Regions from separate parts of the Sporosarcina sp. Y1011 genome, predicted to be linked through region 2. Evidence: riboswitches for the same ligand, from Rfam matches in the RefSeq annotation. Region 2 holds a riboswitch; the other holds the start of a gene.

Region 1 (3,413 bases), on a different contig from region 2:
AATATATTTTGCAAGCATGTCACATTCTACGTTCACTTTATCCCCTGGTCTTTTCCGACCGATGATTGAGTCATCTTGTGTAACCGGAATTAGTGAGATGATAAAACTTCCTTCTGTCACACCAAAGACAGTAAGCGAAGTCCCATCCACTGTTACTGAACCTTTCGGGATGAAATATTTCAACAATTGAGGCGCGATACTGATTTCAACATAAATGGCATTTTCTTTTTGTCTTACTGACACGACTTCTCCGGTGCCATCAACATGTCCGCTGACGATATGACCACCGAATCGACCATCTGCCGCCATTGCACGCTCAAGATTGACGGGACTCCCCGTTCGCAATGCATGAAGCGTTGTCGCCTTGACTGTTTCAGGCATGACGTCGGCAGAAAAATGATTACTTGAGAAGTCAGATACTGTCAAACAGACACCGTTCACTGACAAACTGTCACCTTTTTTAACATCGCTCAGCACTTTAGCGCAACGAATTGATAGTTGCATTGAATTCGATCCTGGTCTGACCGCTGAAACTGTTCCTATTTCTTCGATAATTCCAGTAAACAATTATAGTCAATCCTCCTTCAGGAACTTGTCGTTCAATCGGATATCGTCTCCGATTTGTTGCACATCTAAAAAACGGAGTGATTCTCATCCGCTATCCAGTTCTGCGTGTCGTCCACAAAAATAGATGCCTATTGCCAGTCAATTTCGGTGCCAGTTACAAATACAGTTCATCCGCCAAGTCTTCAGTGATGCAACTGCAAAGGAAACGGATGTCGCCTTCGACAAACAACTTCATGCTTATAATCTTTACATGACGATTTAAAATTACATTCAAAAAAGGTACATTTTCCGAAATCCTTTCAATTGAATCGAGAGGATGTTCGAAAAAGCAGGTTCCGACTCAGGTGAATCGAGTGTGAAAAAAATGTTTCTGTAGCGCAGTCAGTTACGACATTAGCTGTTTTGGGCGTCCTGAGATACCGTTCTAAAATAGTTCGAATTGGATTCTTTCCACCATGGGGCAAACGGGTGGTGAGGAAAGGGTTATTGTGAAGTACGGTTTGTACGCCAACCAAAATAGCATCATGGATATTGCGGAGGTGATGGATAATAAGTAATCCATTTGCTGTCCCCATTTTGCGTTGAAAGTCTACCGTCAAGAGTTGCGGCGGCTTTCAAGGTGTCGTATGGTGTCCCGTATTTGCTAAAATACAAAAATGCTTGTTTTGACTGCTCTGCCTCTTGTTGTAAAATGCCGGAGATGACATCGATTCTCGCTACTTTAAGAAGCCCGACTCCTGTTCCATTGACGGAAGGATTCGGATGGAAAGACGCAACAAAGAAACGTTGAATTCCTGACGACCTAAGTAGTTCTGTACACGAAAGTGTTTTCCAACTATGGAAAAACTGTTCTAGTGCCAAGTATAGATCTGCACCAACAGAATTCAAACCTGTCATCGTCAGTGCCTGCACTTCTGTATAAGGTCTAGCTCGCAAATGTGCACCGGTCCCTAATATCCGACCGTCTTTCGCACAAACAGCACCGACGAGTAGATTCGGCGAGGCTTGTCCCTGTGCAGTTCGCACCAGTTCAAGAGCAACTCTCATATAATGTTGAGGTTTCATTTGCATTCCCCCTTTCACTATTTGAAAGGGCAGAGCTTGCAAGCATAGTACGTATAGCCAAAACACTTCTCCCATCCAGACTGTAACTGTCGGTGCCGGAATTTCACCAGCTCCACCGCCTTCCAAACGAAGAAGGACGGGTCACGGACTTACGAGCTATGCTCGATCACCGTCGGTAAGGAATTTCACCTTGCCCCGAAGAGTTTGTTTATACGTACCGATTTAAAGTTAACATACTTTTATAAAAAAAACAAAAAAACTCAGTTCGTTTCAAAACGGAACTGAGTCTCAGTCATCATTGTCCTTATTCTTTTAAGTCTCCAATCGAATCGATATCAATGTATTACGGAACAACTAGACCAAATTTTGAAACCTTCCTACTTACGCCAAGTTCTTCAAATTTACCAACGGACTTCCAGGATATGCGTTGAAGTTTAATGCTATCTAAGCTTCGAGTGGTGCCTCTGGACTAAAGTCAGCACCCCCTGTTGTGAATGAAGATTTTATTTTACCACTTTCGCTTTCAATTCAATTTCAACATTTCCTTTTATCGCCCGGCTAATCATACAGGATGTTTCTGCCTTTTCCGCAAGTTTATAAGCAAGTGCTTCATCCTTTTCAGTCGCATCCAGTTTCAAAACGATTTGGGGTTTATGTATAATCTTTTTGTATGTAATGACACCGTTTGTTACATCGACAATCCCCACAGACTCCATTGTCAACGCTTCCTTTTCAAGCTTACTGCGTTCCATCATCGCAGCGAGCGTAATAATATAGCATGTCGCGGCTGCTCCTAATAACATTTCATCAGGGTTTGTACCTACTCCTGGACCATCCATTTCAGGAGGTATTGACACTGTTGTCTTCAAATTCCCCGTGTCAATCGTTCCGATATCATTTCGTAAACCTGGCCAATCCGCTTTCAAATAAAAGTGATGTTCTGCCATCGTGTATGCCCCCCTTATATTTTGTTGCTGTAATCATCTGTACAATTCTATTTTACACTTCAGTCTCAATTCGTAGTATTAAATTGATTGGCATTTTCCAATAGCTTATCTGAAAGTAAGGATAGCTCTGCTCCCGTTTTCTCAACTTCTTGCATCGCTTCGACTTGCTCCTGAAACGCCTGTATCATTAGCACTGCATTACTCTTATTTTTCTTTGAAACATTTCCCACTTGTTGCGTAGATTGTTCCAACAAGGGTAGGCCGCTTTCCAATAAGTCTAATTGTTCTTTCATAATGAACAACTTTTGATCCAATAGTCGAATATGATTTGTAGCTTCTTTAAAATTCTCACTATTTTCATAAGTCATGCTCTCAAAAGCCGTCGCTTTCTGTTTCATTTTTTCTATGTAAGCAGTAGAATTATCAACAGATTGTTCCATTTCAGAAATCGTTCCTTTTATTTCTTCTGTTGCATTGGCAGATTGCTCCGCTAAACGTTGTACCTCGTTCGCTACTACTATGAAACCTGCTCCTGCATTTCCAGCTCTTGATGCTTCAATTTTCGCATTTAATGCAAGCATGCGTGTTTGGTTCGTAATTTTGTCAATTGTCGTAACAACTTGTGATACAGACAAGAACTTTTTTTGTAAAGCATCAATCGTTTGAATGACGCTTTTCATACTATCAAAGAAGGTATGCATACTATTAGCAGCTTCGATTGTCGAATCCTCTCCAGCTTTTACGACTTGCTCCGTAACTGTTGCCACTTGAAATACTTCGTCCATTTTATTGAACATTACACCCATTTGCATTTTCATATGCTGAAAAGCTTGT
Region 2 (3,413 bases):
ATGCGTTATTTCCAAGACCTTTCAATTGCTGAATCAGCTGAAATCCTTGGCTGGACAGAAGGCAAAGTAAAGACCACTCAACACAGGGCAATCAAAGCTTTACAAAAGAAATTGAATGCTCTTCCGACAGAAGGGAGGGAACTTGATGACCCACAAAAAATGGAATAGCAACAAGATTGAAAATCTCCTCGGAGATTTGCCTGATATAGAGGATAACCGTTCAAATTCGAAAATTCTTGAACGGCTTAAGCAGGACGAAAGGCTGAGTGACCACCGTCGCAAGCGATCGTTAAGGTGGATGCCGGCATTGGTAGCTATCGCCGCTCTGCTAGTTGTAGGGCTTCTAATCCCATCGATGTTGCGGGGAGATGACAGCGCAATGAAGTCTGAAAGTGCAGACTCGGCTGTGATGAAGAGTGATGACTTTGACACTTCTACAGCAGGAGATGAATCGGCTAACATGGCTACCGTTGAAGAAAAGATGGAAAAGTCTTCTACCTTGATGGCAGAAATGGAGAGTGGTACGCATCATTTTGCTGTCTATCCCGAAGATCTTGAAGATGCTACATTATTCCACATAGGACTTGTAGGTGATCAGGCATCAAGCATTCCTGTTTCTTTCGTTATTCCAAACAGTCAAATCGAAGCGGATTTTGGGACTTTGAATCCGACAAGTTATGATTTATACACAAAATATGCGGTGCGTATCGACGAGGAAGCGCTCGGATTTACTGCATATCATCCTTATGAAGGTGTTTTTATTCGGGATGATTTAGACCTTATCCACCGGCTTCCGAAGGGGCATGGCTATGACTTGGCGTCTGCTTCGATGGAAGTGTATTTCAATACATTGCAGGATACGTTTTACGGTTTTAAAGAAATGCAATTTCAGCACGAAGATGAATCGGCAGTCGTGTTCTCCGAAGTCGGGCAGCCCAGTACGCCAATGGTGTTAAAGAGTGGTATCAATCACATTAATTACTACTTATTTGAGCAAGAAGATGGACAGCAGTTTCTTTCATCCAACTTTTCGCAACCGCAGCCATCTATCGTAAAGGCGCTGCAACAGATGAGAATAAAGCCAAATGATGTTTTCCAGGCAGTCATTCCAGCTGCTATCGAATTTGAAGTAAATCAAGGAACTGAAGTGACTGTTGTAACATTCACAAAACCCCTGGACTTGGAAGGGATTGAGCCAATAAAAGGAATGTTGATGATTGAAGGTATGCTGTTAACGGCCGCTAGCTTTGGTGAACAGCTTCAATTTGAAAATGTAGTTCAAGAAGATTGGAACGGTTTTAACTTCAGTCAACCTTTACCGGTTCCGATTGGGTCTAATCCGCTACCTTTCATTTTGAAATGAAAAAAGAGTGCTTTGTAAACTGAACTGTTTACAAAGCACTCTTTTATATATACAATAGAAATGTAACATAATATTGATTCATCTTCGGGGCAGGGTGTAATTCCCGACCGGCGGTAAAGGAACTTTTTTTCCAAGCCCGCGAGCTTAACAGCTGATACCGGTGTGATTCCGGAGCCGACAGTATAGTCTGGATGGGAGAAGGTGAAGGTGCGGCCATCTTTTTGTGTTGTCCACAAAAAGGGTGCTAGTTTAATCATGGGTAAATAGGATATTTTCTCCTTTTAACTTGTGAAGATTTCGAGATGAATGCAGCAATAGATGCAAGTAAGTGAACACCAGAGTGTCCTAAAGTTAGACACATATTGATGTGAACGAGCGAAGCTGATGACGTATTGCGACATGTATCGGAAGCGAAACGTACCTTTTAACTCCTTAAAGCCTATTTGCTTTAGGGATTTTTTGTCGACATATATAGGATGGAACGGCCTTTCCTCTTTTGAAGTGAATCGCAAAAGGAGAGAGGAACAAATGACAAACAAGAAATTACGTAAGATGATTTTGATCGCGATACTAGGGAGTATTTCAACTGTTTTGATGCAGTTTAACTTCCCGTTACCTGCATTACCGGCATTCCTGAAAATTGATTTCAGTGAGATTCCTGCCGTTCTGGCAATCATGACTATGGGACCTGTAGCTGGAATATCGGTTGAATTGCTTAAAAATATTATGCACTGGTTCATGTCAGGGAGCCCGACTGGAGTACCTGTAGGAGAACTTGCAAACTTTGTAACGGGAGTACTCTTTATACTACCTATCTATTTCATCTTCAATAAATTCCGGACGGCTAAAGGCCTTACGGTCGGTCTGATTGCTGGAACAGTTGCGATGGCAGTCGGCATGAGCGTCCTGAACTATGTATTGTTCTTGCCAATGTACGGTTACTTCCTTAATATGCCGGCTATGTCAGGTGATGCATTGTACTCAATGATTGTATTGGGAATCTTACCATTTAACCTTGTCAAAGGTGTTATTCTAATGGTTATTACATTGCTACTTTTCAATAGTATGCAAAAATGGATTGCTCAACAGCGGTCACAATTAGCTTCTTAAATTACAAATGTCACGAGTCAAACTACTATATATAGAGAAAAGCCGTACCGGGAAGTTTTACCGGTACGGCTTTTCTATGTATTAATTAATTTAGTGACCTGAAGGTGAGTTCAGCGCGTTCAACACTGCATAGGACATGCTTGTGGAGTAATCTAGTGTAGTTGGGTCGGTATGGTATTTCCGACGTCAACTGAGAGGCGCAGAGCTAGTAATACTGGTTGGTGTATGTCGACTACTAATTTGAAATTAATCTTCGTATTTTAACGCATCGCCATCAAATGGTGCATCGGCAGTCTTGATTGAATCGGTTGGACAGCCATCGAAAGCATCTTCCAAATCTTCCATTAGTTCTTCTGGAACTTCCGCTGTACCCGTGTTATCATCGAGGATAACGTAAGCAATCCCCTCGTCATCATAATCGTATATATCTGGAGCAGCTGCTCCACACGCCCCACATGCGATGCATGTATCTTGGTCGACGATTGTATATTTAGGCATAGTCTTTTTCTCCTCTTTTCTCCGTACAAAAAATTTACTTCATAATCCATTCTAATGATGTTGACAAGAGTTTTCAACAAAAAACGTTTGTTTATCGGAGGAATTCAAAATGAATCTATTTTCAATACTATTAACCATCATAAGTAGAATAGATGGGGAACGCAAAATCTATGCGGGTTTTCACCTATTACGCGGCAAAAAATCGGGTCAGACTTTGCAGGATGTCGAATATTACGGCTTAAAAGAATTCTTTGGCATTTTACCAAAATTGTCGTTAGAAGAGTATAATTTAGTTGCTCATCAATTGGCGGATCAAGAACTTATTTTAACCATGAATGATTCATACGTCAAGTTGACTGAACAGGGAAATGCCAAAGTTGCAAAAATTCAATCTTACCAATTTAACGGTTGGGACTATAGAGGTCGTGAAATGATTTTTTTT

What was found. Region 2 has a riboswitch for FMN ahead of AC25Y5_RS12320 (ECF transporter S component). Riboswitches for the same ligand answer to the same signal wherever they lie in the genome.
Region 1: it holds a riboswitch for FMN, as region 2 does, so the genes downstream of both, AC25Y5_RS00835 (bifunctional diaminohydroxyphosphoribosylaminopyrimidine deaminase/5-amino-6-(5-phosphoribosylamino)uracil reductase RibD) here and AC25Y5_RS12320 (ECF transporter S component) in region 2, are expected to answer to the same signal.

Annotation. Positions count from the first base shown of each region.
Region 1 covers NZ_JBYHFP010000001.1:161,063-164,475, reverse strand. Annotated here, with positions in the region: gene ribE (riboflavin synthase) at 1-567, opposite strand, end outside; gene AC25Y5_RS00840 (RibD family protein) at 867-1,142, opposite strand; gene AC25Y5_RS00835 (bifunctional diaminohydroxyphosphoribosylaminopyrimidine deaminase/5-amino-6-(5-phosphoribosylamino)uracil reductase RibD) at 1,090-1,632, opposite strand; FMN riboswitch at 1,692-1,839, opposite strand; gene AC25Y5_RS00830 (OsmC family protein) at 2,136-2,579, opposite strand; gene AC25Y5_RS00825 (methyl-accepting chemotaxis protein) at 2,645-3,413, opposite strand, start outside.
Region 2 covers NZ_JBYHFP010000010.1:35,187-38,599, reverse strand. Annotated here, with positions in the region: gene AC25Y5_RS12330 (RNA polymerase sigma factor SigX) at 1-168, shown strand, start outside; gene AC25Y5_RS12325 (hypothetical protein) at 146-1,363, shown strand; FMN riboswitch at 1,440-1,570, shown strand; gene AC25Y5_RS12320 (ECF transporter S component) at 1,892-2,473, shown strand; gene AC25Y5_RS12315 (ferredoxin) at 2,720-2,971, opposite strand; gene AC25Y5_RS12310 (YpbB family protein) at 3,081-3,413, shown strand, end outside.